4 regions of the Rhodococcus koreensis genome follow, and region 1 is predicted to be linked to each of the others. Evidence: riboswitches for the same ligand, from Rfam matches in the RefSeq annotation. Region 1 holds a riboswitch; each other region holds the start of a gene.

Region 1 (7,582 bases):
TCGAACGCGCCGACCGCGTTGTGGTGATGCGCAGCGGCGTCGTCGTCGAGGAGGGCCGCAGCGACACCCTCCTGCACCACGCGAGAGATGCGTACACGCGGCGGCTCCTCGACGCCGCTCCCGGTCTGCACGTCGGAACCCTGGAGCCGCGACCGATTCGGGTCGGCACGCTCACTCCGCACTCGTCCGCTGAACGCACCTCCGCCAAGTACGCGATCGAGGTGAAGGGTGTGTCGAAGACGTTCCACGCCGCGCACAGCAGCACTGAACCGGTGGTCGCGGCCGACGACGTCTCGTTCCGCGTCGCGACCGGAACCACGCACTCACTCGTCGGCGAGTCCGGTGCCGGCAAGTCCACGATCGCCCGGATCGTCGCGGGCCTGCGCACTCCCGACGAGGGCGAGGTCACCCTCCTCGGGCAGAGCGAAACCTGGAGCCGCCAGCAGCTGAGCAAGCGCCTGCAGTTCGTGTACCAGAACCCGTATTCCTCGCTGAATCCCCGGCTCTCGGCCGCCGACCTGATCACCGCGCCGCTGCGCGTGCACCGCAAGGACATCGACCGCAGGCAGCGGCACGCGATCGCCGAGGAACTGCTCGACGGCGTGCGACTGGACCGCAAGTACGCCTCCCGCCGGGCCGGGGAGCTCTCCGGCGGGCAGGCGCAGCGCGTCGCGATCGCTCGCGCCCTGTCCCTGAACCCCGAGATCGTCATTTTGGACGAGGCGGTGTCCGCGCTCGACGTGTCGGTACAGGCGGAGATCCTGCAACTGCTCGTGGACCTGCAGGCCGCGTACTCGCTGACCTATCTGTTCATCACGCACGACCTCGGAGTCGTGCGGCTGATCGCGGACACGGTGACGGTGATGCGTCACGGGACCGTCGTCGAATCCGGTCCGACGGCACAGATTCTCGACGACCCCGCGGACGACTACACACGCCGGCTCGTCGACTCCGTGCCGGGCACCGAGGCGCTCCGCATCCGTGGCTGAGTTTGGTATCCAGGGATTTCACACCCACGCACAGGCGGCGCAGCCGCACTAGAACAGGCCGCTGGTCGGGGGTTCCACCCCGGTAACGAGGAATGCCCGCCATGGGCATCCGAACCCGGACGACGGGTGGCCGCGGGGTCCAGCGGTGAATTGCCCATCGCTCGCCCTGACACGCTCGGGCCACCCTCGATACCGCCTTACACGGAAGGCAAGCGCAGGTGGTCGCGCAGAGTCTCGGTCGTGTACTCGGTTCGATAAACCCCGCGTTCCTGCAATTCCGGTACGAGTCTGTCGACCAGGTCGTCGATCGAATCCTGCAGGTGGTACGGGTTGACGTTGAATCCGTCCACGACGCGATGTCGCACCCAGTACGCCCAGCGATCCGCGATCTGGCCGGCGGTCCCGGCCAGGTACCGCGAGTTCGGGGCCACTTCGAGGACAAGCTGCCGGATGGACAGCCCCTTCTCTGCGGCCAGTGCACGCCACTGGGTGATCTGATCGAGCTTGCCGGTGCGGTCCGCGATCGCCAACGTCCCGCGCGACGGATCGAGTTCTCCGTCGACCGGGTCGATGTCCGGCAACGGGCCGTCGGGATCGTATGCCGAAAGATCCTGCCCCCAATAGTGTTCGAGAAATGCAATAGCCCGGTGCGGGTTGTAGGCGTTCTCGCGGAGCCACCGAGCCTTCTCGTCGGCGTCCTCGGGCGTGTCTCCGATGATCACGGTGACACCGGGAAGGATTCGGAGCGAATCCGTGGACCGGCCGTGGGCGGACAGTCGCGCCCGGAGGTCGCGTGCGTAGGCAACGGCCGCGTCGAACTCGTTGTTCGCCGAGAACACGACGTCGGCATGACGGGCCGCCAGCTCACGGCCGCCGACGGAATCGCCGGCCTGGAACAACACCGGCCGCCCCTGTTTGCTCGACGGAACGGTGGAGATCGCAGTGGCCTGCAGAAGGTCACTGTGCCGCGCGATGACCGCAGATCGGTCGGCGGGCAGCCAACTGTCCTGGCGGGCGTCCGTGGCGACATCAGCGAGCGACCACGCGGCCCAATATTCCTTGGCCAACTCGACGAGTTCGGTGGCCCGCTCGTAGCGGTGTTCGTGCGGCAGCCATCCACCACGCCGAAAGTTCTCGCCGGTCCACGCGTTGTCGGTGGTGACGATGTTCCATCCCGCCCTTCCGTCGGACAGGACATCCAAGCTTCCCAGCCGCCGCACAAGGTCGACCGGCAGACTGTACGTGGTGTTCTGCGTGGCGACGAGTCCGATCCGGCTGGTCACCCCAGCAAGCGCCGACAGTTGAGTGATGGCGTCGGGACGGCCTGCAATGTCGGTGGCCAGTGCCGCACCGCGGTTCTCCCGCACACGCTGGCCGTCGCCGAGGAAGAACGCATCGAACAAGCCCCGTTCCAGGGTTTGAGCAACCCGCAGGAAGGTTTCCGGGGATACCTGATCGGGGGCCTTGGCATCTTCCCACACCGTCTGCGGGCCGATTCCCGGGTAGAAAACACCGAGGTGGACCTGCGCGTCGGCATCATACGGCGCTCCGGTGTCCGGAGTGGACATGGCAAACTCCTGCCTGGTCGTGGCTAGTTGGTGGTCGATGTGAAGCGGCTGAGCGGCCGAGGTAATCCGAGCGTCTCCCGCAACGTCGAGCCCGGTTTCGGAATCCGGTGCAGTGACAACTCCTGCAATACGGGAAGGACCTCGTCAACCAGAACGGCGAGATCGGTGGTGACGACGGCGGGATGGATCCGGACACCGTCCACCTTGTCCGCCAGGGACCGCACCAGGTCGACGAAGTCCCGTGCCGAACCCGCGAATCGAAGGCGTCCTCGGTCCGGCCACGGCGAATACCCATCGAGGCGGGCAAGGCGGGACTGCGCGGACTCGGTCTTCGTATCGAGAATCACCTCGACATCGGCGAGGGTCACGGCCTGCTGTCCTGTCGCCGACGTCCCGATTTCGGTCACATCCCGACCGGACAGCAGCACAACGTCGAGTAGATCCGTCACCCCCAGTTCCGCAGCTCCCACGACGACTATCTGACCCTGCGGTGAGCGGGGTGTGATGAGCGGTCCGACGACGCTGAAGAACTCGCCCTCGAACCCGACGTGATGCACCTTGTCGGGATCGAGGTAGCGACCCGTCGCGGCATCGCGGATCACGGCATCGTCCTCCCACGAATCCCACAGCTGCCGGGCGAGCTCGATGACGTCTCGGACCTCGCGCTGTACGGCCTCGGGGGCACGTGGCTCGAATCCGACTGCACCATTGACGTCCGCGGAGTTGTCCGAGCCGACCACCCATGCCGCGCGACCCCGACTGCCGTGATCGAGGCTGGCCAGCTGCGTCGCGAGATGGAACGGTTCGGTGGTGAGGGCTTGCACCGTCGGCGCCACCCCGTAACTGGCCGTCGTCGTCGCCACGAACGACGCACGCGTCCCAGCATCCAACCGTCCCACCGGGTACGCGCCCTCCCCCGGCACCACTCGGTCGTCGATGGTGACCAGCGCGAAACCGGCGGCCTCTACGGTGTCCACGACCGACCTGAGGACCCGGGGAGAGAGCACATCCGCAGGCGGGCGCCCCCACACACGCCACGCGGCGGGATGACCTCCCGCGCCATCTATCTCGACTGCCAGGTGTAGCGGTTGGGGCGCTCGAACCACGACGAAAGTCCTTTCGAAGGAGTGCGGACGCGCACCGGAGACCCAGGGTCCACGGACTCCTTGCGCGCTTGCGGAATCAGTTGTCGATTCCGCCGGGTCGTCACCTGGAGCACCCCGCCGCGCGGGAGGGTTGCCGACCAGCAAGCCAGGGCTCGATGCTGGTACTCATGACCGTCGACACGAATGTATCACGGCACGTGAGACCGAAAAGCGCACCGTCACAACATGCTCAACGGTTCCTATAGCTCACGACGGGGACCGTGCGAAGCTTTACGCTCTCGGTGATTGAAATTCACCTGACGGGACACGCCATCCGCGTTGGAGAACCGTCGGCGCAACGATGCGACATCGGGCCATTAGCCCAATCGCGCTCCAAATGGAAGAGTTTCAATCGTCGGATGGCATTGAGGTTGCACTGATTTCAACCATCGACCGACGCGTCGGCACCATGGCACTGTGGTTCGTCGAATCTACGTGTATGGAGATACTGTCATGACCGAAAGCGCCACGCGCACCGAGTTCGTCGTCCGCACAGCCCAGTGGTCCGATCCCGACGCGGTGACGTTGCGGGCGGCTATGGCGGCAGAAGTCGGTCCTCGATATTCCGACCGAGTGTCGGATGCTGTTCGTGCTACCACCAATGCCGTGGATCCGGAATCGGTGCACGTCACTATCCTGGTGTACGTCAGCGACATCGAGGCTGCGGAGCCACGTGCTGTCGGCCACGCGGCCCTGCGCTGGAACGGCGACGACCTCGAAGTGAAGCGGATGTTCGTCGTCAAAGAGCACCGTGGTACCGGTGTGTCGACCGCGCTGCTGAGCGCGGTCGAGGATGCGGCACGAGAGGCGAGGCGACCCCGCTTGATTCTCCAGACCGGTGACCGGCAGCCCGACGCGGTCAGGCTGTACGAGAAGAGTGGCTACTCGAGGATTCCGATCTTCTCCCCGTATGAGGCCTTGCCCTTCTCGAACTGCTTCGAGAAGGTGTTCGGATAGGAGAACCCCCTTCACGTGAGCTGGGGTGTACTCCCCCCAACGGCAGATCGAATCGCTCGCGCAGGGTCCGCTGGGGATAGTGATCGAGCCGGGCGCCCGCCCGCACCAGGCGGTGTCCGCCCTCGCTCCGGCGGGCACGACTTCGCGCTGTAGCCGGTGCTGTTGATTCCCGCGTTCAGGATCAGGGCCCGACGTCCGGCAGTGGTCATCGCGGTTCCTTTCGACGTGAGAGATGTGGATCAGGCGAGCGGCGCGGAGTGGATCTCACGGACGGCCTTGGCGATGCGCTGCGCCCCGAGCCGGAGGTTGTCTTCACTCTGGTTCGTGAAGCCCAAGCGCAGGCTCCGTGCGTACAGTCCGCTCGCGGCGGGATCGAAGTAGCGGCCCGAGGAGAAGTCGACGCCCAGCGCGTTCGCGGCGGCACGGACCTCCGCGAGATCGATGCCGGGGTCGGTCACCGTCGCCCAAGCGAAGATTCCGCCCTCGGCCTGCGGAATCGACACCAGGTCACCCGCCTCGGTGGTGAGAACGTCGGCCAGCAGATCCGCTCGCTCCCGGTAGAGGGTGCGGGCGTTCGCGACGATGCCGTCGAACAGTCCTGGCCGACCGAGCAGATGCGCCACGGCGGACTGGGTCACCAACGATGGATGCTGATCGAGGTTCGCGCGTAACCGCAACAGTCCGGCCTGGAGCCAGGACGGGGCGACAGCCCATCCCAGTCGGAGCCCTGGTCCGAGGGTCTTGGAGAAGGTATTGATTCGCACCACACGGTCGCTGTCGAGCGGGAAGTCCGGGACGGCCGTGCCCCGGAAACGGAGTTCGCGGTAGGGATTGTCGGAGAGGACGACGAATCCGTAGCGCTCGGCGAGGGCGACCAGCCGCAGCCGGTCCTCGGCTGCGAGGGTCGTGCCGGTCGGATTGTGGAAGTCGGGGATCACGTAGAACAGCTTCGGGATCCGCCCCGCCTGCAGATGGCCCTCGAAGACGTCGAGATCCAGTCGGCCGCCGGTGTTGAGTACCGGCAGGACCTGGGCACCGTAGTGGTCGAGCACCCGCAGCGCAACGGGAAAAGTAGGGCTCTCGACGGCCACCAGGTCGCCGGGGTCGAGTAGTGCGGCAAAGACCAGGCTCAGTCCGTGCAGGGCACCGTTGGTGACGACCACCCGGTCCGGATCGACGAGACCGGACTCGTCGCTCTCCCGCCCCGCGATCCCCTCGCGGAGGCTGGCGATGCCTGGAGCGACCGAGTATTGCAGCGCCCGAGCTCCGGTCGGGGGTGTCGCGAGGGCGACGGCGAACGCGGCCGCCAGTTCGTTCACCGGGAGCGCCTCGTCGGCGGGGACCCCTCCCACCAGGCGGATCGCGTCGGGTTGCAGCGAGTCCGGCGGCGGTCCGAACCCACCCGCTTCGAGCGGGCGAGTGATCAAGCGGGACAACGAGGACGGAGGAGAGGATGTGAGGCTCGTCATGTTCGAACTTCCTTCGTGGGCGGGAGTGTACGACGGATCACGCAGCGAGGACGCGGTCCGGAATCGCGGGGAGGCCGAGATTCCCTCGAAGCGTGGCGGATTCGTATTCGGTGCGGAACAGTCCGCGCTTCTGCAGGATCGGGACGACATGCTCGGTGAACGCCTCGACACCGCCCGGACCCTGCCCGGGCATGACGATGAACCCGTCGGCACCGCCCTCGACGAACCACTGCTCGAGCCTGTTCGCGACCTGTTCGGGTGAGCCGACAGCGCGACCGTGACCTGCGGACCGTTGCTGCAGTGTGATCAACTGCCGAACCGTCCAGCGTTCGTCCACCGCCAGTTCGCGGAACACACCGTACCGACTCTGCCTGCCTTGTACCGATGCGACCGGTGGCAGCCACGACGGCGGAATCGTGTCGTCGAGCGCGAGGCCGGACAGGTCGACGCCGGCCAGTTGACCCTCGAGCGCGGTGCGGGAGGCATCACTGTAGTGCTGCTCGAACAGGTCGTCGTCGATCCGCGTGGCCTCGTCCTCGGTGCCGCCGATCGTTGTACTGATCCCGGGTAGGACGAGGATGTTCGCCGGGTCGCGGCCCGCTGCCGCGGTCCGGGCCTTCAGGTCGCGAGAGAAGTGCTGCGCTCCGCGCAGTGTTTGCTGCGCGGTGTAGACGCCCTCCGCGAACGCGGCAGCGAACGCCTTGCCGTCGTCGGACGATCCGGCCTGGAACAGCACCGGTTGGTGCTGTGCGGACGGCGGCAGCGGAAGGGGCCCTTCGACGGTGTAGAACTCGCCGCGGTGGTCGATCGGGACAGCAGACTGGTCGTCGACCCACGAGTTCCACAGCGCCTGGACAACGGACACATGTTCGAGTCCTTGCCGGTACCGTGCCTCGTGTTGGGGCAGCGGTGCGTCGCCGAAGTTGCGCTCCCCCGCAGCCGACGTCACCGCGTTCCACCCCACGCGGCCACCGGAGAGGTGGTCCAGCGACTGCAACTGTCGCGCAAGGTTGAACGGCGCGGTGAACGTCGTCGACACCGTCGGGACCAGCCCGATGTGGTCCGTCACGGCAGCGACCGCCGAGAAGAGTGTCAGCGGTTCCGGTTTCGTGCCGAGCTCGGTGTCGGAGGTCAGTCCGTCGGCAGCGAACAGGACGTCGAACTTCGCGGCTTCCGCAGTCCGGGCGAGATGGATGTAATGGTCGAGGACGCGGCCGGGATGCCGAACGTCACCGGGACGGATCTGCCCGCGGGCACCGTTACCGGGCGGGTTGGTGAGGAGGCCGAGCCGGATCTGCCGGCGTGCGGATTGTGCTGACACGATTCTGTGCTCCATTGTCGTTGTGCGGCGGGCTGAATCACGCAGAAGCTGTCCTCAGTCTCCAAGCCGCCCCGCCGACCTACAAGAGTTTGTCTCGCACCGATCCGAAGCGGCCGATGCTGCAGCGCCGACG
Region 2 (7,582 bases), 1.7 Mb from region 1:
TCGTTCGCCGGCGAGGCCACCGGACTGGTGGAACTGCTGCGCGCACTGGATTCGCAGGTCGACGGTGTGCGCCTGCATCCCGCCGTGGTCGACGAGGACCTCCCGGTGCTGGCGCGGTACGTGATCCCGGCACTCCTGCGCGCCGGTGCCGCCCACCGTCCCGTTCCCGGTTCGACTCTGCGCAGCACGCTCGGACTCGACCGCCCCGCCAACCGATTCCGGGCCGAGCGCCTCGCAGAATCCTCTCGCTGAAAGGTTGTGGAGATCATGACCGACGACTCATACGCCCGGCCCGAAGCCCAGGTGCATTTCGGGGTCTTCTTCCAGGGCGTCAACCACACGACGATCTGGTCGGATCCGACGAGCGGATCGCAGATCGACTTCGAAACGTTCCGTCGGGTGGCACAGACCGCCGAGCGGGGCCTGTTCGACGCCTTCTTCCTGGGTGAGGGTCTACGCCTGCGGGAACAGGAAGGCAAGATCCTCGATCTCGACATCGTGGGCAGGCCGGATGCGATCACCCAGCTCTCGGCGCTGGCCGGCATCACCCGGCACATCGGGCTGGTGGCCACCCAGAACACCACCTACAACGAACCGGCCGACCTCGCCCGGCGACTGTCCGGGCTGGACCTGCTGTCCGGCGGACGCGCCGGCTGGAACGCCGTCACCACGGACAACGCGTGGACCGGTGAGAACTTCCGGCGCGGCGGCTTCCTCGATCACGCCGACCGGTACGAGCGGGCCGGGCAGTTCCTGGGCACCGCGCGGGCGATCTGGGACGCGTGGGCCGACGGCGCCGTCGCGACGAGCACCGAAGCGCCGTCCTGGGCCACCGCGGGCAGTGTGCAGGACGTGTCGCGGCGCACGTCGCAGTTCGACGTCACGATCACCCCCACCCTGCCGCGCAGCGCCCAGGGCCATCCCGTCATCTTCCAGGCCGGCGACTCACCGGCAGGCAGGGACTTCGCGGCCACGCACGCCGACGTGATCTTCTCCCGCCACGGAACCCATTTCGACGAGGCGCTCGGCTTCGCCGAGGACATCCGGGCGAGACTGCGCCGCGCGGGGCGCCCCGAGGACGACGTCAAGATTTTGCCGGGCACCCAGATCGTGCTCGCGGAGAACGCGTCCGAGGTGGAGGACAAGGTCCGCTGGGTCCGCGAAGGCCAGTACACCGGGCAGACGGCGCTGTCGCTGGTCGGTCAGGTGTGGGGCCGCGATCTGTCCGATCGCGACCCGGACGGTCCACTGCCCGAATTCGATCCGGTGCCCGCACCGATCTCCGTCACCCGCGGGGCCGCCCGCGACGGCAAGGACCCGCTCGCCATCGCCCGCGAGTGGCGCGCCCTGGCGGAGGCGCAGAACCTGTCGCTGCGGCAGGTCGCGATCGCGACCACTCAGCGGTCCGGTTTCGCGGGCACCCCCGGGCAGGTCGCCGACGAACTCACCCGGTGGGTTCGCAGCGGGGCGACCGACGGATTCAACATCTCGCCGTACCTGGTGCCCACCGGACTCGACGAGATCGTCGACCTGCTCGTGCCCGAACTGCAGGAGCGCGGCTCGTACCGAACGGAATACGAAGGCGCGACCCTGCGTGAGCATCTCGGTCTCCGCCCGCCGCTGTCGCGACGGGAACTCCCGCCCCGGCAGGCAGTCGGGTAGCGGGGGCCGTGTGGCGCGGCGACCGGCGATCTCTTACACTCGGTAACGACCATCCAGAGCGACCGAGAGACCTGGCTCGTTGACGTCGCAGCAACCCCCCCGCCCCGCGGGTGCGGGTGCTACCGCCGGGATCGATGGAGGAACCATGTTGACCGAAGGCTTCGTGAGCGCCTGGGGGCGTCTGCACGTCGATCTCTGCCGGTTGTCCACCTCCATCTGTCACAGCTGATCTGACACCCCGGCAGACATCCGGGGTTCTTGCTCTACACACCGCATCCGCGTCGGATCCGGTGTCCCTCACCTTTCTGTGCGCGTGAGCGCTGCCCACTCGACGGGTAGCGCGCACGGCACTTCTTCGAGATCACGGAGTTCTCGGTGCCATCAGTGCCTTTGTCCTCGTCCCACCGCGGCCGCATCGCGGCAGGTATCGGCGCCGCCGCCGTGCTGGCCACGGCGCTCACCGCCTGCGGTGGCGGCTCCAGCAGTTCCTCCGCGGACGCGGGCCCGCCCCAGCCCGGCGGCACCCTCCGCTACGGCCTGTCCCAGGCACCCACGTGCGCCGACCCCGCGCAGTCGGGCACCAACCAGACGATCTACGTGGCCCGGCAGGTGGTGGACTCGCTCACCGACCAGGACCCGGAGACGGGCGAACTGAAGCCGTGGCTGGCCGAGAGCTGGGACACCGACGCCGACGCGTCCTCCTTCACGTTCCATCTGAAGGAGGGGGTGACGTTCAGTGACGGAACGCCTTTCACCGCGGAGTCGGTGAAGAAGAACCTCGACGCCATCGTGAACACCCTCACCGGGGCCAAGGCCGCACTGGGTGCCAGCTACCTCACCGGGTACACGGGCACCACCGTGATCGACCCGCAGACCGCGCAGGTCGACTTCGCCGCACCCAACGCGCAGTTCCTCCAGGCGTCGTCCACCCCGCAGCTCGGCATCCTGTCCGACGCGTCCGTCGCGAAGTCCGCCGAAGAGCGGTGCACCGGCAACATCTCGGGCACCGGGCCGTTCACGTACGCCGACTACCAGCAGGACAAGTCGGTCACCCTCGCCAAGCGCGCCGGATACAACTGGGGTTCCGACGTGTTCGCCCACGACGGCGAGGCCTACCTCGACACCATCGAGTTCACCGTCGTCCCCGAATCCGGTGTCCGCACGGGCAGCCTGTCCTCGGGACAGCTGGACGCGATCAGCGACGCGCTGCCGCAGGACGCCCCGCAGATCGAAGGTGCGGGCGGGCAGGTGCTCACCACCTCGAATCCCGGAACCCCGTTCGGCTTCCAGCCCAACGTGACCCGCGGACCGCTCGTCGACCCCGTCGTGCGCAGCGCGCTGGTGCCGGCGATCAACCGGCAGGAACTGGTCGACACCGTGCTCGGCCCCAACTTCAAGCCGGCCACCAGCACCCTGGCCAGCCGCACCCCGGGCTACGTGGCACTGCCCGGCGTGACGTACGACCCGGAGAAGGCGAAGTCGATCCTGGATCAGGCGGGCTGGGTGCCCGGCGCCGACGGCATCCGCGAGAAGGGTGGTCAGAAGCTCGCCTTCCCCGTTCTGTTCAGCTCCGTGTTCGCCGGCAACCAGGCCATCCTCGAACTGGTGCAGCAGCAGCTCAGAGCGGTGGGAGTGGACCTGCAGCTCGACCTCGTGTCGACCCCGGAGGCCACCGCCCGCCAGAATTCCAAGGACTTCGACGCCACCTACTACAACAGCACCCGTGCCGACGGCGACATCCTGCGCACCCAGTTCGGGCTCGAAGGCCGCAACCTGAACAGCCGCGGCCCGATTCCCGCGCTCGACGACGTGCTGGCGAAGCAGCTCGCCACCACCGATCCCGCCGCGCGGAGCGCGCTCGTCGCCGACGCCCAGCAGCAGATCCTCGACAACGGCCTGTGGATCCCCACGGTGGAGTTGTCGCAGGCGATCGGCGCGGGCCCGAACGTGCAGGACCTGAAGTTCGAGGCCTCGGCCCGGCTCCAGTTCTTCGACACCTGGATCAGCGGACGCTGAGCCATGATTCGCTACCTCGGACTCCGCGTGCTGCAGGCGATCGCCGTCCTGTGGGCGACGTTCACCGTGTCGTTCGCCGTGCTGTTCCTCCTGCCGTCCGACCCGGTGAGCATCGCCGTCGACTCGGCGTCCACCGGGACGACGGTCGACGCGGCGGCCGTCGCGGAACTGCAGGCGCGGTACGGACTCGACCAGCCGGTGTGGGTGCAGTACTGGAACTCGCTGAGCCACGCCGTCCGCGGTGACTTCGGGTACTCGATCGCCACCGGGCAGTCGGTGACCGAGGCCATCGGCAACGCGGTGCCCAGCACTCTCGCGCTGGCGTCCGCGGCGCTGGTCCTCGCCGTCGTGTTCGGGGCGGGGGTCGCGTTCCTCGCCACCTACACGCGCGTCCACTGGGTGCGGAACCTGCTGTTCTCCCTGCCCCCGCTCGGTGTCGCGGTGCCGACGTTCTGGGTGGGCCTGATTCTGCTGCAACTGTTCTCGTTCCGGCTGAAGGTCTTCCCCGCGTTCGGCGATCAGGGGGTCGCGACGCTGGTGCTGCCGGCGGTGACGCTCGCGCTCCCGACCGGGGCCGTCATCGCCCAGGTGCTCGCGGCGAGTCTGCAGACCACGTGGCGGCAGCCGTTCATCGAGGCCGCGCGGGCGAAGGGGGCGTCGCGCTGGCAGATCCAGACCCGGCACGCGCTGCGCCTGTCGAGCATTCCCGCGTTCACCATCGCCGGTGTGCTCGTCGGCAATCTGCTGGCGGGATCGGTCGTCGTCGAGACGGTGTTCTCCCGCGCCGGGGTGGGGCGGCTCACCCAGACTTCCGTGATGGCGCAGGACATTCCGGTGGTCCAGGGCATCGTGGTGTTGAGCTCGCTCGTCTACGTCCTCGTCAATCTCGCCGTGGATCTGCTCTACCCGCTGATCGACCCCAGGATCGTCGAGGGCAGGCGGAGTTCCGAGCGCAGCGACACCGTCGCGAATGTGGAGGAGAAGGTTCATGTCTGACATCCTCACCAGAGAACTGATCGAGGAGGCCGAGGGTTTCGGCCCTCCGCCGGTCGACGCGCCTCCCACAGTCGCGCCCCGTCCGCACGGCCGCGGACGCCGCGTGGTGGCGTGGTGGCGTCGCAACCTCGTGCTCGTCGCCTCGGCGGCGGTGCTCCTCGTCGCGGTCGGATTCGCGGTGGCGCCGTCGGTGTTCGCGAGCGGCGACCCGCTGGTCGGGGTGCCCGCGCAGAAGCTGCAGGCGCCGAGTGCCGCGCACTGGTTCGGCACCGACAACATCGGACGCGACGTGTACACCCGGGTGGTGCACGGCGCCGGATTGTCGCTGACCGCGACACTGCTGGCGGTGGGCATCGCACTGGTCGTCGGTTCGCTGATCGGACTGCTGTCCGGCGCCCTCGGAGGTGCTCTGGACGCCGTCCTGATGCGGGTCGTCGACGTCCTCCTGTCGATTCCCGCGCTGCTGCTCTCGCTGGCACTGGTGACCGCACTGGGATTCGGCACGGTCAACGTCGCGATCGCGGTGGGCGTGTCGCTGATCGCGAACTTCGCCCGCGTGATGCGGTCGGAGGTGCTGCGGGTGCGGCGGTCGCTGTACGTCGAGGCCGCGTTCGCGTCGGGTGTCCGCTGGCACACGGTGCTGCGCCGCCACGTGCTGCGGAACTCGTACGCGCCGGTCGTCGCCCTCGCCGCCGTCGAGTTCGGCATGGCGGTCCTCGCGGTGTCGTCGCTGAGCTTCCTCGGGTTCGGCGCGGTGCCGCCCACCCCGGAATGGGGCTCGCTGATCTCCGAGGGCCGGAACTACCTCGCCACCGCGTGGTGGATGACAACCCTGCCCGGACTGGTGATCGTGGCCGTCGTGCTGTCGGCGCACCGGCTCGGGCATGCACTCGAACAGAGAGAAGTGCGATGAGCGCGAACGACACTCCGCTGCTGCAGGTCTCCGGACTGCGGGTGGCGTACGGGAGCGCCGGCGAACCCATCGTGGCCGTGCAGGGCGTCGACCTCACGGTCGCGCGCGGTGAGGTGGTGGCCGTGGTCGGCGAGTCCGGCTCCGGAAAATCCACCACGGCGCACGCCATTCTCGGACTGCTCAGCGGATCCGGGCGGGCCGTCGCCGGCACCGTCACGTTCGACGGTGAGCGTCTCGACACCAAGTCGGAACGCGCACTCGAACGCGTCCGCGGCGCCCGGATCGGCCTCGTTCCGCAGGACCCGACGACGTCGCTCAACCCGGTCCTGCGGGTCGGCGCCCAGGTGGCGGAGGTGCTCCGGATCCACGGTCTCGCCGACCGGCGGACGGCAGGCATCGAGGCGGTGCGCATTCTGGCCGAGGCCGGGATCGACGAGCCCGAGGTGCGGGCGCGGCAGTACCCGCAGGACCTGTCCGGCGGGCAACGGCAGCGTGTCCTGATCGGGATCGCACTGGCGTGCAGCCCCGAACTCGTGATCGCGGACGAACCGACCAGCGCCCTCGACGTCACCGTGCAGCGCCGGATCCTCGATCATCTCGACGCGCGGATCGCCGAATCCGGCACCGCGGTCCTGCTGATCACGCACGATCTGGGTGTCGCGGCCGACCGGGCGGACCGGATCGTGGTGATGAGCCAGGGCGAGGTGGTGGAAGCCGGCCCGACCCGTCAGATCCTCGCGAACCCACAGCACGAGTACACCCGCACCCTGCTGGCCGCGGCGCCGAGCCTGTCGGTGGGACAGGACCGCACCCGCGGCGAGGAGGCGGGCGGAGCCGGCCCCGACGTCCTGCTGCGCGTCTCCGGGGTGTCCAGGACGTTCAGGATCGACCGGCGCACGTCCATCGACGCCGTCCGGGACGTATCGTTCGAGGTCCCCCGCGGGCGCACCCTGTCGCTGGTGGGGGAGTCCGGGTCGGGCAAGTCCACGGTGGCCCGGATCGCGATCCGGCTGGAGTCGCCCACCGCGGGCCGCGTCGAGTTCGACGGCCGGGACATCACCGGTCTGCGCGGCGGCGCGCTGCGGGCACTGCGCCGGCGGGTGCAGATCGTGTACCAGAACCCGTACGCCTCCCTCGATCCGAAACTGGCGATCGCGGACATCGTCGCGGAACCGCTCGGTGCGTTCGATGTCGGAACCAGGGCGGAGCGGGCCGCGCGGGTGGCCGAACTGCTCGAACAGGTCGCGTTGCCGCGCACCTACCTCGAACGCCGGCCGGCCGAGCTGTCCGGCGGGCAACGTCAACGGGTCGCCATCGCCCGCGCGCTCGCTCTGCGCCCCGAACTCGTGGTGCTGGACGAACCGGTGTCGGCCCTGGACGTCTCGGTGCAGGCGCAGATCCTCGGACTGCTCGAGAGCCTGCAACGCGACCTCGGGCTCAGCTACCTCTTCATCTCGCACGACCTCGCCGTGGTCCGGCAGATCAGCGACACGGTCGCGGTGATGCGGTCCGGCCGCATCGTCGAATCGGGCACCGCGGCCGACATATTCGACAACCCGCGCCACGACTACACCCGGCAGCTGCTCGACGCCATCCCGGGACGGTCCGTCGGGCGCCCACGTTCCGCACAGCTGGAGGAATCGATTCATGCCTGAGCCACACCGTCCCCTCGTCGCCGTCGATCTGTACGGCACGGGGATTCATCCGCAGTCCTGGCGTCGCCAGGACTCGCGCGCCGAGGACCTCTTCACCGCCGCCTACTGGACCGGCCTGATCGGGCAGGCCGACTCGGCCGGCGTGGACCTCGCGTTCGTCGGCGATTCCTTCGCGATCGCCACGACCGGACATGCCGATCAGCGTGGGCAACTGGACGCCGTGGCGATCACCGCCCGGGCCGTCGCGTCCACCGAGCGCATCGGCCTCGTCCCCACGGTGACCGTCACGCACACCGAACCGTTCCACGTGTCCAAGGCGATCGCCAGCCTCGACCACGCG
Region 3 (7,195 bases), 1.7 Mb from region 1:
CTGCAGGCCGTGCAACGGTCGCTGTCCGAGCGGGCGGCGACCATCGCGTTCGTGCAGGACGGTCTCGCCGACATCGGCTGGTTGCCGGCGTGGCAGGACGAGGCTGCGGACGCCGCACGTGAGCGGTTCCGGATCGCCGCGGATGAACTGAGCGGCGAGGCGGCGTCGGTCGCCGTCGTCGAATCGCTGACCCGCGAGTTGTTCGACGCGGTCACGCACTTGCAGACCGAACTCGACGGCGTCCGGGACACTGCTCTCGCCCACGGTATGGCAGTGTCGGACAACGGGGACGTCGAGGACGTACCGGGACCGCCGGTCGACGTGCCGGACGCGTCGGGGCGCGAGGAAATCCGCGCCGAACTGGGTGCCGCGGCCCGGGCGTTGATCCTGCAGGCGGAGGACCTCGTCGACGACGCGGCTGCCGTCCTGACGCGGGCCGCGGACGGCGGTGTCGAACCCGGTGAGGTGGGTCGCGGCCTGTCCGCCCCCGCGCCGCCACCAGACGGTTCCCCGCTCGCCAACCGCGAGTACTGGGATGCCCTGCCCACAGCTCAGCGGCGCGAGGTGATCGAGCGGCATCCCGAGTGGGTGGGCGCCCGTGACGGCATTCCGTCCGCGGTGCGGCACGAGGCGAACGTGAGCCGATTCGCCGACGAGCGGTCGCGGTGGGAGTGGGAACGGGACCGCCTCCGGGAGAGGCTGGACCACAACGTGTTCGGTGGCGCGTTCACCGACGACGATGCACACCTGTGGTATGCCGAGCAGAAGCTGCAGGACCTCGACCACCTCGAGGCACTCGTCCGCGACCACCCGGACGGCAGGCTGATGCTGCTCGACCTGCAGTCGGGTGAACGGACGATGGCCGCGTTCGCGCTCGGCGACCCCGACACCGCCGACCACATCTCCGTCACCACCCCGGGCATCGACACCACCGTCGGCTCCCTCGCCGGAATGACCGACGAGGCGAGGGCGCTGAAGGCGGAAATCGAACGGCAGCTGGACCTGTCCGGACACACCGGCGACACGGTGTCGACGATCGCGTGGCTCGGGTATCAGCCGCCGACCACCACGGGCCCGGGCAATTACGACGTCCCGTTCATCGACCAGAACCTCGGGCGCGGATGGCTCCTCGATGCATGGCAGTCCGACCGCGCGACCGCGGGAGCCCCGAAGCTCGCCTCGTTCTACGAGGGTCTCGACGTCGCCTCGCAGACGCCCGACCCGCACATCACCGCCCTCGGACATTCGTATGGTTCGTACACCCAGGGCCTGGCCCTGCAGGTAGCGGGACCGCGGCAACCGGTGGACGACGCCGTGTTCTACGGTTCGCCCGGCTTCGATGCGAACGACGAATCGGACCTCGGGCTGGCACCCGGCCACGGGTTCGTGATGCGCGCGCACGACGACCCGATCACCGTGGCTGACGGGTTCGGCCGGCTCGGACCGGATCCGGTGCAGACCGATCTCGAGCAACTGTCGGTGCGTGCGGCGACGACCCCCGACGGCGTCCGGCGGGAAGATGCCAACGGGCACAGCGAGTATCCACGGCCGAGTGACAACGGCGAACTCCGGGCGTCGGGCTACAACATGTCCGTGATCGCGGCGGGTCTGCCGGAACTGGCGCTCCGGTGACGATCCGGTGGGTGACGAAGACGGTCGCCGTGATCGGCGCGGCGATCCTGACGAGCGGATGTGGTGGCATGACGGACAACCCGTACAACTTCGGCGACGAGGAGATCGCGGCGGCGGCCGAGAGCCTGAGCGGCAGGCCGACGCTCGCCGTCACCGAGAGACACGTCACCGATGCGCTGGTGCGGATCAGCGAAGCCGTCGGCGCGCTCGCTCCGGATGTCCAGTGGCGGTGGCATCGTGAACGCAGCCAGGGTGGCGGATGCCCCGGACCGTATGCCTACACGGCGGGGAAGTCCGTCACCACGCGAGCGCTACTGTCCGACAACCCGATCCGCGACGACGACTGGACGGCGGTGCTGGCGGCGGCCCGCGCGGTCGCCGCCGACGCCGGGATGGATCGGCTCGACGTCCACGTCGACGAGCCCGGACGTCACGATGTGACGTTCGCCGGTGGAGACGGGAACCGGATCACGTTCGGGACGTACAAGGCAGCCTCCCTCCGCGGCGTCACCGGCTGCCGCCACCCGTAAGTACTTGTTAACGTCCGGCGGTTAATAAGTACTCACGGGTGGCGCAGCCGCATCGCCGAACGGATCCGACGTGCGGCCGACCAGGTCGGCGACCGATTTGAGGACCGCGGTGGGGCGGTAGGGGAACAACTCCACCGAATCCCGCGTCGAGATTCCGGTGAGGACGAGGATGGTCTGCAGCCCGGCCTCGAGACCGCAGACGATGTCGGTGTCCATGCGGTCACCGATCATCAGTGTGTTCGCGGAGTGCGCGCCGATGGCCCGCAGGGCCGAGCGCATCATCAGCGCGTTCGGCTTGCCCACGTAGTACGGGTCGCGGCCGGTGGCCCGGCTGATCAGTGCCGCAACGGATCCCGTGGCCGGAAGGGAACCCTCGCGCGACGGTCCGGTGGGGTCGGGGTTGGTGGCGATGAAGCGAGCGCCTCTCTCCACCAGTCGAATTGCGGTGGTGATGGCCTCGAAGGAATAGGTGCGGGTCTCGCCGAGGACCACGTAGTCGGGATCGTTCTCGGTGAGGACGTATCCGATGTCGTGCAGTGCGGTGGTGAGCCCGGATTCGCCGACGACGTAGGCGCTGCCGCCGGGGCGCTGGTTCGCCAGGAACGTCGCGGTGGCCAGGGCGGACGTCCAGATCGATTCCTCGGGAATGTCCAGGCCGGTGCGGAGCAGCCGGGCGCGGAGATCGCGCGGAGTCCTGATGGAATTGTTGGTCAGGACGATGAACGGGGTGCCGGACTCCCGGAGTTCGGCCAGGAACAGGTCGGCGCCGGGGACCAGATGCTCTTCGTGGACGAGAACGCCGTCCATGTCCATGAGATAGGTCCAGCCCGGGTGCTCTACTTCGTTGCTCACCGACTCAGTATGGGGGAGCGGGAGGGTGCATGCGTGACTATGCGAGCAGCCGGAACAGGCCGATGAGACCGACGACGACGATGGTTCCCCGTAGTGCGGTGGGGGACAGGCGGCGGCCGTAGCGGGCGCCGAGGACGCCTCCGAGCAGCGAGCCCACCGCGATGAGGCCGGCGGCCGCCCAGCTGATCCGGTCGAAGGCCACGAGCGTGTACGCGGTCGCCGCGACGACGTTGACGATGAGCGACAGCAGATTCTTCGCGCCGTTCATCCGTTGCAGGCTCTCCGGCAGGATCGCGCCCATCACGCCCATCAGCAGAATGCCCTGCGCAGCGGTGAAGTATCCGCCGTACACGCCGACGGCGAACGTGCCGACGGTCAGCAGGGTGAGTCGCGCCGTGCTCAGGCCCGCCTCGTGGCTGCCACGCTGCTTCGCCCAGGCCTGGATCTTCGGCTGCAGCACCACCAGGATCAGGGCGAGGATCAGCAGCACCGGGACGACGAGTTCGAACACCGTTTCGGGGAGGTGCAGCAGCAGCCACGAGCCGAGAACCGCACCGCACAGGGACGCCGGGATCTGCCACCGCAACCGCGGCCCCTGCCCGGCCAGCTCCCGCCGGTACCCCCACGTGCCGGACACGCCACCGGCGACCAGGCCGATCGCGTTCGACATCGTCGCGGTCACCGGAGGGAACCCGAAAGCCACCAGGGTGGGGAAGGTGATGAGCGTGCCGCTGCCGACGATGGCGTTGATCGCGCCCGCGCCGACGCCGGCTACCAGGATCGCGATGACTTCGAGTGGTGTCACCGAGGCGACGTTACAAGGGCCTCGGACGGCCCGGCAGCCGGGTCACGCGGCGGTGGCGATACGCGACTGCTCGTCTCATCCAACCGCATCTCCGACCACTTGTCAGCACTTCTGCGCACGGTGATTCTTGCGTCCGCTCGACGCCATTTCCCCTGTGTTGCAGGGAAATACCCCGTGTTGACGACGTCCGGGAATGCAGCTAGTGTTCGCTTCAACCATCCAGAGCGACCGAGAGACCTGGCTCGTTGACGTCGCAGCAACCCTTCCGAATTTTTCGGGTGCGGGTGCTACCGCCGGGATCGATGGAAGGCAGCACATGAACTACCCCGCGCGCCCTGCGTGGCGCAGACGGCACATCGACCTGTGCCGTACCACCTCCTGCCACTGTTGACGAGGTCTCACCGCACGCTCACCGGGTAAAACGCCAGGTGAGCGCCTGACGCGCGCCCGCATCCCGCGGAAGACGCGCCCTCTTCCCCGTCCCGTCTCCAGGTGAAAGGCCGCCTCAGTGATGTCTGTTCCCAGTGGTGAGCGAGCGTGAGCGCCCCCGTCCGGGCGCGTTCGGCCGCGCCCCTTGATTCCGAACCGTCCGGCAATGGTGACCGGCCCGCGGACGCCGCGCTGGAGGTCGCACGGCGGTGGCACCCGTGGCGGTGGGTGGTCAGCGCCGCCGTGCTGGTGCTGCTCGCCCAGTTCGTCCACGGCCTCGCCACCAACCCGGGGTGGGACTGGGCGACGTTCGGCAAGTACTTCACCGCCGGCTCCGTGCTGCAGGCCCTGTGGATGACGGTGAAGCTGACCCTCTGGGGGACGGTCCTCGGATTCGCGCTCGGTGTGGTGCTGGCGGTCAGCCGCCTGTCGCACAACCCGGTGCTGCAGGTGATCGCCTGGGTCTACATCTGGGCGTTCCGGTCGATCCCGCTGATCGTGCAACTCCTGTTCTGGTTCAACATCACGTACCTGTATCAGACTCTGTCGCTGGGAATTCCGTTCGGACCGGGCTTCTTCACGTTCGAGGTCAACGGCGTCATCAGCGGCTTCACCGCCGCCGTCATCGGTCTGGCCCTGCACCAGGCCGCGTACTCCGCCGAGATCATCCGTTCCGGCATCATCTCGGTGGACCACGGGCAAATCGAGGCGGCGCAGTCGCTGGGTATTCCGCGTCGTCGCCAGTTCTTCAAGATCGTTCTGCCGCAGGCGATGCGCGGCATCCTGCCGAACGCCGCGAACGAGGTGATCAGCCTGTTCAAGGGCACGTCGATCGTGTCGACGATGGCGATCGCGGAACTGTTCTACCAGGTTCAGGTGATCTTCGGCCGCAACGGTCGCGTCGTGCCCCTGCTGATGGTCGCGACGATCTGGTACATCATCCTGACCACGCTGTTGTCGGTCGGCCAGTACTACGTCGAGCGGCACTACGCCCGCGGATCGGCTCGGGCACTGCCCCCGACTCCGTGGCAGAAGGTCACCCGGAAATTCGCCGAGATCCGCGACGCCGGCGTCTCCGTACCGAGAGGGGCCACGAAATGACGACCGACACCCAGCAGGCAGAGTTCGCGGTGGAGGTTCGCGGAGTCCACAAGTCCTTCGGCGCACTCGAAGTCCTCCAGGGTGTGGACCTGCTGGTCCGCAAGGGCGAGGTGACGGTGATCCTGGGCCCGTCGGGTTCCGGCAAGTCCACGCTGCTCCGCACGCTCAACCACCTGGAGAAGGTCGACCGGGGCACCATCCGGATCGACGGCGACCTCATCGGCTACCGGCGCAAGGGCAACAAACTCCACGAACTGCGGGAACGCGACATCCTGAAGCAGCGGTCCCGGATCGGATTCGTGTTCCAGAACTTCAACCTGTTCCCCCACCTCACGGTGCTGGAGAACGTGGTCGAGGCACCGGTGTCGGCGCAGGGCCGTGACCGGGCCGAGGTCGAGGCCGAGGCGATCGCCCTCCTCGAACGGGTCGGCGTGGGTGACAAGGCCCACGAGTACCCGCGGCAACTGTCCGGCGGCCAGCAGCAGCGGGTCGCGATCGCCCGGGCCCTCGCACTGCGCCCTGCGGTGATCCTGTTCGACGAGCCCACGTCGGCGCTCGACCCGGAACTGGTCGGCGAGGTTCTCGCCGTCATCAAGCAACTGGCACGCGACGGCGCCACCCTCGTCATCGTCACCCACGAGGTGGGTTTCGCGCGGGAGGTCGCCGACACGGCCGTCTTCATGGACGCCGGAGTCGTCGTGGAGCAGGGCCCGCCCGCGCAGGTCATCGACGACCCACAGCACGACCGCACCAAAGCTTTTCTCTCCCGAGTTCTCTGACCTCCACACCCCGGTGTGGATCCCCGAAAGGCACACATGTCCACCGCACGGTTCCGTAAGAAGATTCTGGCCTCGGCTCTCACCACCGTCGCGCTCCTCGCCGCCGCGTGCGGGGGCGGCGACGTCGAGGACGAGGGATCGGGGCCCACCTCGGCCGCCGGCTACAACCTCACCGCCGATCAGAATCGCATCACCACCGACGAGGTCGAGTCGATCGCCGCGAAGGTTCCCCAGCAGATCCGCGACCGCGGCACGCTCGTCGTCACGGGCAGTGCCGGTTCCGCCCCGCCGCTGCGCTTCTACGCCGACGACGACAAGACGCTGATCGGCTCGGAAACCGACTTCGCATACCTGATCGGCGACGTCCTCGGCCTGAAGGTCGATCTCCAGGCCGCGGACTGGGCGCAGAACTTCGTCCGGATCGACTCGGGGGAGGCCGACGCCTTCATCTCCAACGTCACCGTCACCGAGGAGCGGAAGGAGAAGTACGACTTCTCGACATACCGCCTCGACACGGTCGCGTTCGAGACGAAGAAGGACAGCGGCATCCAGATCAAGGAACCCAAGGACGTCGCGGGCCTGAAGATCGCGGTCTCCTCCGGCACCAATCAGGAAGCGCTGCTGGTGAAGTGGAGCGAGCAGAACGTGGCGGCCGGTCTCGAACCCACCGACATCACCTACTACCAGAACGCCACCGACTACTACCTGCCGCTCGCGTCGGGGCGGATCGACGCCTACTTCGGCCCCAACCCCTCCTCGTCGTTCCACGTGGCGCAGGCCGGGGAGACCGAGATCGCCGGAACGTTCTCGGGCGCCGGCGACGCACTCCAGGGTGAGATCGCCGTGCTCACCAAGAAGGACAACGGGCTGATTACCGCCGTCAACGAGGCCATCAACCATGTCATCGAGAACGGCACGTACGCACAGGTTCTCGACCGCTGGAACATCGCGAACGAGGCCGTGAACACGTCGGTCGTCAACCCGCCCGGGCTCCCGAAGACCAGCTGACAGGAGGAACAGTGAGCGAGAGGACCGACCCCGTGCAGACCGTGTTCGTCGATCAGACC
Region 4 (7,582 bases), 4.4 Mb from region 1:
TGCGAGCTGATGCCGGACGAGGGTGAGGCGTGGGCGTTGATGGCGCTCATGCTGTTCCACGACAGCAGGCGGACCCAGCGCATCGACGACGCCGGTGACCTCGTCCCGCTCGAGTGCCAGGATCGCAGGCGGTGGGACCGGGCGAAGATCGAGGAAGGCGTCGTGTGCCTGCGGGCCGCCCGGCGCCGGGGAGGCGGTCCGTACAGCGCGCAGGCCGCGATTGCCGCCGCCCACGCGACGGCGCCGAACTGGGAAGCCACCGACTGGGACGCCGTCGTCTCCGGATACGACGATCTCGCCGCGTACGGTGACTCACCCGCAGTCCGTCTCAATCACGCTGTCGCCGTGAGTTTCCGTGACGGTCCCGACGCCGGCCTCGCCGAGGTGGACGCGCTCGCCGGGGAACCGAGGCTGGCCCGGACGCACACCCTGCACGCCACCCGCGCCGACCTGCTGCGCCGAGCAGGCAGGCCGGCGGAGGCGAGCGTGGAATACCGCGCCGCGATCGCACTGGCGGCGAACGAACCGACCCGGCGTTTCCTGACCCGACGGCTCACGGAAGTGGACGGCGAAACCGGTGCCCGTCAGATCCGCCCGCGCGGCTGATGCTGGGTGATGCAGTGGATGCCGCCGCCCCGCGCGAAGATCTGCCGGGCATCGACGGTGACGACGCGACGACCCGGGTAGACGCTCGACAGGATGTCGCGGGCGAGGGCGTCGTGGGGGTCGTCGAAGCCGCACGCGATGACGCCGCCGTTGACGACGAGGTGATTGATGTAGCTGTAGTCGACCCACCCCTCCTCGTCACGCAGGACCGTCGGCGCGGGCACCTCGACGATCCGCCACGGCGCACCGGACCGGTCACGGCTGTCGGACAGCACCTTCAAGATCTCGGCGGTCACCTCGTGGTCGGGGTGGGACGGGTCGCGCTGGCAGTGCACCAGGACCACCCCGGGTGCGGGAAGCGCCGCGACGATGTCGACGTGCCCCTTGGTGCCGAACTTCTCGGAATCCCGCGTCAGGCCGCGCGGCAGCCAGACGACGTGCTCGGCGCCGATCGTGCGCGCGAGTTCCGCCTCGACCCCGGCCGCGTCCAGGCCGGGGTTGCGCAGTGGGTCCAGTTGCACCGTTTCGGTGACGAACACGGTTCCGTGGCCGTCCACCTGAATTCCGCCGCCTTCGTTGACCATCGACGATGGGACCGGCCGGGCGCCCGACCACGCCGTGACGGCCGCGCCGATGGAGCGGTCGTGGTCCCAGGTGGCCCACTCCTGCTGTCCCCAGCCGTTGAACACCCAGTCGACGGCACCGAGGCGGTCCTCCTCGTCGAGGACGAACGTGGGACCGATGTCGCGCATCCAGGCGTCGTCGAGGGGCGCCTCGACCACGTCGATGTCCGGGGACAGGTACTGCCGGGCGACGTTCCTGTCTGCCGGATCGACGACCATGGTGACCGGTTCGAATTCGGCGACCGCGTGGGCGGCGGCCGCCCACGCGGTCCGCGCCTCGTGGGCGTCGTCCGCCGTCGCGGTCATCGACGCCCCGAGAGGCGGGAACGCCATCCAGACCCGCTCCTGAGGTTCCGTCTCGCTGGGCATCCGCCAGGTCATGACCGGGTCTCCGCGGCGGCGACCGTCGACGGAAGACCGTAGGGGTGCTCGTGGTCGACGGCGTCCGTCAGCCGGGTGTACGTGTCCGGCCTACGGGTGGTCAGGAACGGGAAGAGGTCGAGCCAGTCCTTGCGCTGGTCGAGGTCGAGGTCGGCCACGAGGACCGCTTCCTCGTCGCGGGGAGCGGACACCAGCACTCGGCCGTACGGGTCGGAGATGAACGAGGAACCGTAGAAGTCGATGCCGCCCTCGTTGCCGCAACGGTTCGGGACAACCATGAATGTGCCACTGGTGATGCCGTTTCCGACGATCACGTGCTGCCAGATCGGCTGCGTGTCGAACGCCGGGAAGCTCGGCTCGGACCCGATCGCGGTGGGGTAGACCAGGATCTCCGCGCCGGCGAGCGAGTACATCCGCGCCACCTCGGGGAACCATTCGTCCCAGCACGTCGGCAGTCCGAGGGCGGCGCCGCCCAGTTCGGCAGGCCGGTAGACGGGGTAGGCGTCGTCGGCGGGGCCGCCGCGGAAGTAGGTGTCCTCGTAGTATCCGGCGCTGACGGGGATGTGCAGCTTGCGTGTCCGGGACAGCAGTTCACCGGACGGGGACACGAGGATGGCGGTGTTGAAACCGAGACCGTCGGGGCCGTCGGCTCGTTCGTAGAGGGAGGCATGCACGCATACCTGGTGGCGGGCAGCGGCGGCGGCCGCGAAACTGTATGTCGGTCCGGTCGTGAGGTCCTCGGCGTCGCGCCCGGGTGTCCCGGTCGCGCGGGTGTCGGCGGGGTACTTCGACAGCGTGAGTTCCGGCAGGAACACCACTGCCGCGCCGAGGGCGGCCGCCTCACCGATCGCGTCGGTCAACCCGGTGCGCAATGCGTCCGCGTCGGCGAGCCAGCGGTGCTGCACCAACCCGACCCGCAGCGGAGTGCGGGCGGACGCCGTGGAACGTGCGGGGGAGGAGGGTGCGGGCAGCGCGGTGATCGTGCGGATGGTCATCGTTTTTCCTTCGTTCTGGTGGTGACGGGGTTGTCGGTGGTGCGGTTGGGGGGCTCGGACATCACGACGTCGATCGCGCCGAGCAGGTGGGAGCGGGCGTCCTCGGTGGAGATCTCCTTGCAGAGCCACCGCCCGGACAGTCCTTCGACGAGGGCGGTCATCGTGACCGCGGTGCGCCGGGGGTCGAGGGAGGGGGAGATCTCGCCGGTGGCCTGCGCCTGCGTGATCGCGTCGGCGATCTCGGCAACCCACGCGGCGGTGGTCCGCGCGAGGGGCTCCCGCAGCGCCTCCTCGTACACGGCGGAGGCGCGTAACTCGTTCCAGGCCAGCGAGTTCTCCACGACCTCGGGGCGGTCCTGGATCTCGCCGAGGAGCGAGCGGGTGAGCCGGTCGCGTGCGGAGTCCGCGGACCCCTCGCCCTCGCTGCGGTAGTCGCGGGCACGGTCGTTGATGTAGTTCAGGGCGGCCTCGAGCAGGCCGATGCGATCCTTGAAGTGGTAGTACAGCAGTCCCGGCGAGACGCCCGCGACCTCCGCGACATCGTTGACGCGCAGCCCGCGGATACCTCGCTGGGCAATCGCCGTCGCGCTGGCCTTCAGAATCGCGTCGCGTCGCTCGCTCATCGGAATCTCCTTCGGTTCGTGTCGTGCTAGGACGACGGCGCCTCGACCGGGGCCACGTGTTCGGGCCACAGTCGCAGCGCGACGAGGTAGCCGGCCACGGCGATGACCGACGATCCGATCAGACTGACATCGACACCGTGCGCGATGTCGGCAAGAGGCCCGGAGTACAGCGACGTGTCGACCGCGAGCAGGCCGAACAGCGATCCTGCGGCCCAGGGGATGACGGCGCGAAGGTTCCAGCCGCCGGTGAACCAGTACCGCCCGCCCTTCCGGCCCAGGTTGAACACCTGGAGATCGACGGCGTCGTACTGCCCTCGCCGCGCAACCAGGAAGCCGGCGACGTTGATCGCGACCCACGGCGCGGCGAAACCGTTGAGCACCAACGTCATCGCCGTGATCGAATCGACGGCGTCGACGACGAAGACACCGATGTAGAGCAGGGCCACCGCGAGCGCCGACGTGATCAGCGTCGTGTGGACGCGGCGCAAACGGGGGATCAGCGCCTCCAGGTCGAGCCCGCTGGCGTAGACGTTGAGGACGCCCTGGCCGAGTCCGCCCGCGAGGGCGACGAGGACGATCGGCAGCACGTACCAGCCGGGAGCCTCCGCCACCAGGTCGGCGACGTAGGAGTCGCTCAGCGTGGTGAACGTCGACGCGGTGAACGAACCGAATGCCGCGGTCAGGAACAGTCCGAAGAAGATGCCGGCCATGGTGGCCGCGACGATCGAACGGTCGCTGAACCGCACCCGGGAGATCCGCCTGCTGTAGTCGCCGAGCGTCGGGGCGTAGGACAGCGGACCGCCGACGGCGAGGACCACGGCCAGAATCCAGGTCGGCCAGAAACCGCCGAGCAGGTAGTCGCCGCTGCCCGCGCCGCCGTCGAAGTGGCCACCGAACGCGAAGACCCCCAGCAAGAGTAGTGCGGCGACGACGGGCAGCACGAACTTCTGGAGCGCGACCACCGTGCCGTGGCCGAACAGTGCGACGGCCACGATCTCGGCGGCGATGATGCCGTAGCCGAGGGCGAGCATGCCGTTGTCGACCGGTGTGCCGAACAGGCGGTGGGCGGCGGCGATCAGTGCGTCCCCCGACGTCCAGACCGCGATCGCTGCGTACGCGAGGGCGAAGAGGAGGGTGAGCCCCGAGCCGATCATCCGTCCGCTCACGCCGAAGTGCGCACCACTCGACACGGTGTTGTTCGTGCCGGTGCGCGGGCCCAGGAGTGACAGGGGAGCGATGAGGAGCGTTCCGAGCCCGATGCCGATCGCGCTGGCCGCCAGCGCGCTGCCGAAGCTGAGCCCGAATGTGATGGGGAGCCAGCCGAACACGATCACGGAGAACGCCAGATTGCCGCCGAAGAACACCGCGAGCATGTTGAGCGGTCGCGAATCGCGTTCCGATTCGGGGATGTACTCCACGCCGATCGTCTCGACGTGTCCGAACCGATCCTCCGGCGGGGAGGGAGCGGTGTCGTCGAGGGGCGTCGTCGGGTCGAGATTCGTGGACACTGCGGACCTCACATTCGGGGCGGAGGTGACCGGTATCACGTCCTGTTGGGCACCGAACATATTCCAAACTGAAAATTCAGTCAAGACCGGGGGGTGACGTGCACCACGGCGGTTGGCGCGGAGTTTGCGCTGCTCCGACGATCGGTCAAGACATACGTGTGACCGTTCGTCTCATGTATTTACCAGTCATCGGAGTGCCTGTGTCTGCCGCCGCCACTATCGGTCGTCTCGTGAGCCGGCACCGGCTCACCGCTGCGGGGACGGCGCTCGATCGGCGCGACATCGAGGGCGCACGGTGAGGTCGCCGATGGTCCGGTGGCAGCTGATCGGCTTCGTTCTCGTCGCCCCCCGGGGGACACGGCCACGCCGATGCCCTCGGGGAGTTACTCGCCAGCACAAAGGGATTGACCGAATCCGCGCCGATCGACGCGCTCCACACCGTCGTGACGGAACTCGGCGCGGCATTCGACGGAAAGGGTGAAGACCTTCAGCCGCTCGCGGACCGGCTGCGCAGCAGCGACCCCGATGTCCGGCGGCTGATCGACAACGGAAATCCCACGAGCAAGCAACTGGGGCAACTGGTCTCGGATGCGGGCCCCGGCATCACGACGAACCTCGCCAACCTGTCCGCCACGGCGAAGGTGATCTCCGTGCACCTGGGCCGGGTGGCCGAGACGAACAACCCGCCGTCGTGCACCGTCGGGTACGAGGGCACCCGGGCGATCCTCCGGGAGATGAAGCGCCAGGATCCGAACTTCGACGACACGCAGCAGGACTTCCCGCAGAACACCGCCGCCATCTGTGCGGCCCCGCAGGGCAGTCTCACCGGCGTCCGCAGCGCGAACCGGATCGTGTTCGGCGACCCCGCCACCGTTCAGCCGTGGGACTCCACGCCCAAGAATGACCCGAACAAGCTGGACCTCAACCCGATTGCGAATCAGCTCGCCCCGCTGCTCGGAGTCACCCCCAACTGACGCGAGCGCCGAGCCCGGATCCCGGACCCTCCCGGTGTCGGGTTGACAACTGCGCGCCGATCCTGCAATCTTCGAAACAGGTCACGAGTACCAGCGTCAAGCCCCGGCTAGCTGGTCGGCAACCCTCCACCGCGGCGGGGTGCTCCGGGTGACGACCAGGCTGAGGTTCATACCGAACCCGGCAAGCGCGGACTCCGAGAGGGCACCGACCCTGCGACGAGTCCCTGACTACGAGGGATGTCGTGATGACTGCTGTATTGACCGCTGACGTGTGTGTTGCCCCCCTGGCTCAGGTTTCGGGTTCCGACCTGCGGGTTCCGCTCGTTCAGGGCGGCGACTGCACCTACGTGAACTTCGACTACGCGGCCAGTGCGCCGGCGTTGGCGCAGGTGACGGACCGTATCGGGGCCCTGCTTCCGACGTACTCCAGCGTGCACCGCGGCGCCGGTTACGCCTCGCGGGTGTCGACCGAGTGCTACGAGAACGCCCGCGACTCGGTGGCCCGATTCGTCGGAGCGTGCGACGACCAGGTGGTGGTGTTCACCCGCAACACCACCGACTCGCTGAACCTGCTCGCCGGCTGCGTTCCCGGCAGCACCGTCGTCCTCGACATCGAACACCACGCGAACCTGCTGCCGTGGAAGGACTCTCGCGTCGTGCGGGCGGCGGACACGCTGGCCGAAACCGTCCGGCTGCTCGTCGCCGAACTGTGCTCCAAGCCCACCGCCCTGCTCGCGGTGACGGGGGCGTCCAACGTCACCGGTGAGGTGCTGCCGATCGCCGCCCTCGCCGAGGTGGCGCATCGTTGCGGCGCACGGATTCTCGTCGACGCCGCTCAGCTCGCACCGCACCGCCGCATCGACGTCGAGGAGTGGGGTGTCGACTACCTCGCCTTCTCCGGGCACAAGCTGTACGCCCCGTTCGGCGCCGGCGTGCTCGTGGGCCGCCGGGACTGGCTCGACGCCGCCGAGCCCTACCTCGCGGGCGGCGGCGCGGTCCGGAACGTGACCGTCGAATCCACCCAGTGGGCGCCTGCCCCCGCCCGGCATGAGGCGGGAACCCCCAACGTGCTCGGCGCCGCTGCCCTCGCCGCCGCGTGCGATGCGCTGTCCGAACTCGACTTCGGCACGGTGGCCGAACACGAGGCGGCACTCACCGGCCGGCTGCTCGACGGCCTCGGCTCCGTCGACGGCCTGGAGTTCCTGCGGCTGTGGTCGGACGCCCCCGACACCGTGGGAATCGTGACGTTCACGATCGACGGTTTCGAGCCGGGGGAGATCGCCGCCTACCTGTCCGCCGAACACGGAATCGGAGTTCGCGACGGACGCTTCTGCGCACACCCGCTGCTCGGCCGCCTCGGCAAGCCCGACGGTGCCGTGCGGGTGAGCCTGGGTCTCGGAAGCTGCTCGGAGGACGTGGATCGGCTGGTCGACGCCGTGTGCACCCTGGTGGCGGGACGCCGGAACTGGGCCTACGCCAAGGAGAGCGGCCAGTGGAATCCGGTGCCCGAGACCCGCTTTTCGCGAGACGCGCTAGTATGACGGCATGGCATCGCAGGCTGGGAGCACAATGATTGCTCACTGGTGCCGTCGGTATGTCGATCTGTGCCGAACCGCCTCGGGTATGTGTTCGAGCTGACCGGTCTTCCCGCTCCGTTTCACTCACACGCACACGTCATTCCCGAGGAACCCTTATGTCTCGAGACAATGCCTTCGTTTCCCGTCCCCTTCGCGTCGCCGTCGAGCTGACCGGATCGGGACACCACCCGGCCGCCGAGGGCGCCGCAGGCACGCGGCCGATCAACGGTGCCGACTACTGGGTGGACCTGACCGCCGACTCGACGGATCAGCTCGACCTCACGTCGTTCCCGCC

What was found. A riboswitch is a leader RNA that binds a small molecule or an ion and turns the genes downstream of it on or off. The one in region 1 is predicted to bind S-adenosylmethionine.
Region 2: linked by a shared signal. The riboswitch ahead of JWS14_RS51725 (putative leader peptide) and the one ahead of JWS14_RS03560 (LLM class flavin-dependent oxidoreductase) in region 1 are both predicted to bind S-adenosylmethionine.
Region 3: linked by a shared signal. The riboswitch ahead of JWS14_RS51730 (putative leader peptide) and the one ahead of JWS14_RS03560 (LLM class flavin-dependent oxidoreductase) in region 1 are both predicted to bind S-adenosylmethionine.
Region 4: linked by a shared signal. The riboswitch ahead of JWS14_RS23745 (aminotransferase class V-fold PLP-dependent enzyme) and the one ahead of JWS14_RS03560 (LLM class flavin-dependent oxidoreductase) in region 1 are both predicted to bind S-adenosylmethionine.

What each region holds. Positions count from the first base shown of each region.
Region 1 is NZ_CP070609.1:785,838-793,419, forward strand. Features, by position in the region: gene JWS14_RS03550 (ABC transporter ATP-binding protein) at 1-989, shown strand, start outside; gene JWS14_RS03555 (NtaA/DmoA family FMN-dependent monooxygenase) at 1,187-2,557, opposite strand; gene JWS14_RS03560 (LLM class flavin-dependent oxidoreductase) at 2,581-3,663, opposite strand; SAM riboswitch class IV at 3,723-3,836, opposite strand; gene JWS14_RS03565 (GNAT family N-acetyltransferase) at 4,156-4,659, shown strand; gene JWS14_RS03570 (aminotransferase-like domain-containing protein) at 4,899-6,128, opposite strand; gene JWS14_RS03575 (NtaA/DmoA family FMN-dependent monooxygenase) at 6,166-7,449, opposite strand.
Region 2 is NZ_CP070609.1:2,501,988-2,509,569, reverse strand. Features, by position in the region: gene JWS14_RS11615 (LLM class flavin-dependent oxidoreductase) at 1-252, shown strand, start outside; gene JWS14_RS11610 (NtaA/DmoA family FMN-dependent monooxygenase) at 268-1,662, shown strand; SAM riboswitch class I at 1,709-1,803, shown strand; gene JWS14_RS51725 (putative leader peptide) at 1,808-1,891, shown strand; gene JWS14_RS11605 (ABC transporter substrate-binding protein) at 2,047-3,678, shown strand; gene JWS14_RS11600 (ABC transporter permease) at 3,682-4,674, shown strand; gene JWS14_RS11595 (ABC transporter permease) at 4,667-5,587, shown strand; gene JWS14_RS11590 (dipeptide ABC transporter ATP-binding protein) at 5,584-7,242, shown strand; gene JWS14_RS11585 (LLM class flavin-dependent oxidoreductase) at 7,235-7,582, shown strand, end outside.
Region 3 is NZ_CP070609.1:2,511,920-2,519,114, reverse strand. Features, by position in the region: gene JWS14_RS11660 (alpha/beta hydrolase) at 1-1,632, shown strand, start outside; gene JWS14_RS11655 (LppA family lipoprotein) at 1,644-2,162, shown strand; gene JWS14_RS11650 (HAD-IIA family hydrolase) at 2,184-2,975, opposite strand; gene JWS14_RS11645 (sulfite exporter TauE/SafE family protein) at 3,052-3,819, opposite strand; SAM riboswitch class I at 4,032-4,128, shown strand; gene JWS14_RS51730 (putative leader peptide) at 4,136-4,210, shown strand; gene JWS14_RS11640 (amino acid ABC transporter permease) at 4,357-5,349, shown strand; gene JWS14_RS11635 (amino acid ABC transporter ATP-binding protein) at 5,346-6,128, shown strand; gene JWS14_RS11630 (ABC transporter substrate-binding protein) at 6,165-7,136, shown strand; gene JWS14_RS11625 (GNAT family N-acetyltransferase) at 7,148-7,195, shown strand, end outside.
Region 4 is NZ_CP070609.1:5,179,264-5,186,845, forward strand. Features, by position in the region: gene JWS14_RS23715 (RNA polymerase sigma factor) at 1-606, shown strand, start outside; gene JWS14_RS23720 (agmatine deiminase family protein) at 585-1,610, opposite strand; gene JWS14_RS23725 (nitrilase-related carbon-nitrogen hydrolase) at 1,607-2,605, opposite strand; gene JWS14_RS23730 (TetR/AcrR family transcriptional regulator) at 2,602-3,228, opposite strand; gene JWS14_RS23735 (purine-cytosine permease family protein) at 3,255-4,736, opposite strand; partial or broken gene JWS14_RS23740 (mammalian cell entry protein) at 5,046-5,710, shown strand; SAM riboswitch class IV at 5,790-5,904, shown strand; gene JWS14_RS23745 (aminotransferase class V-fold PLP-dependent enzyme) at 5,956-7,251, shown strand; gene JWS14_RS23750 (LLM class oxidoreductase) at 7,404-7,582, shown strand, end outside.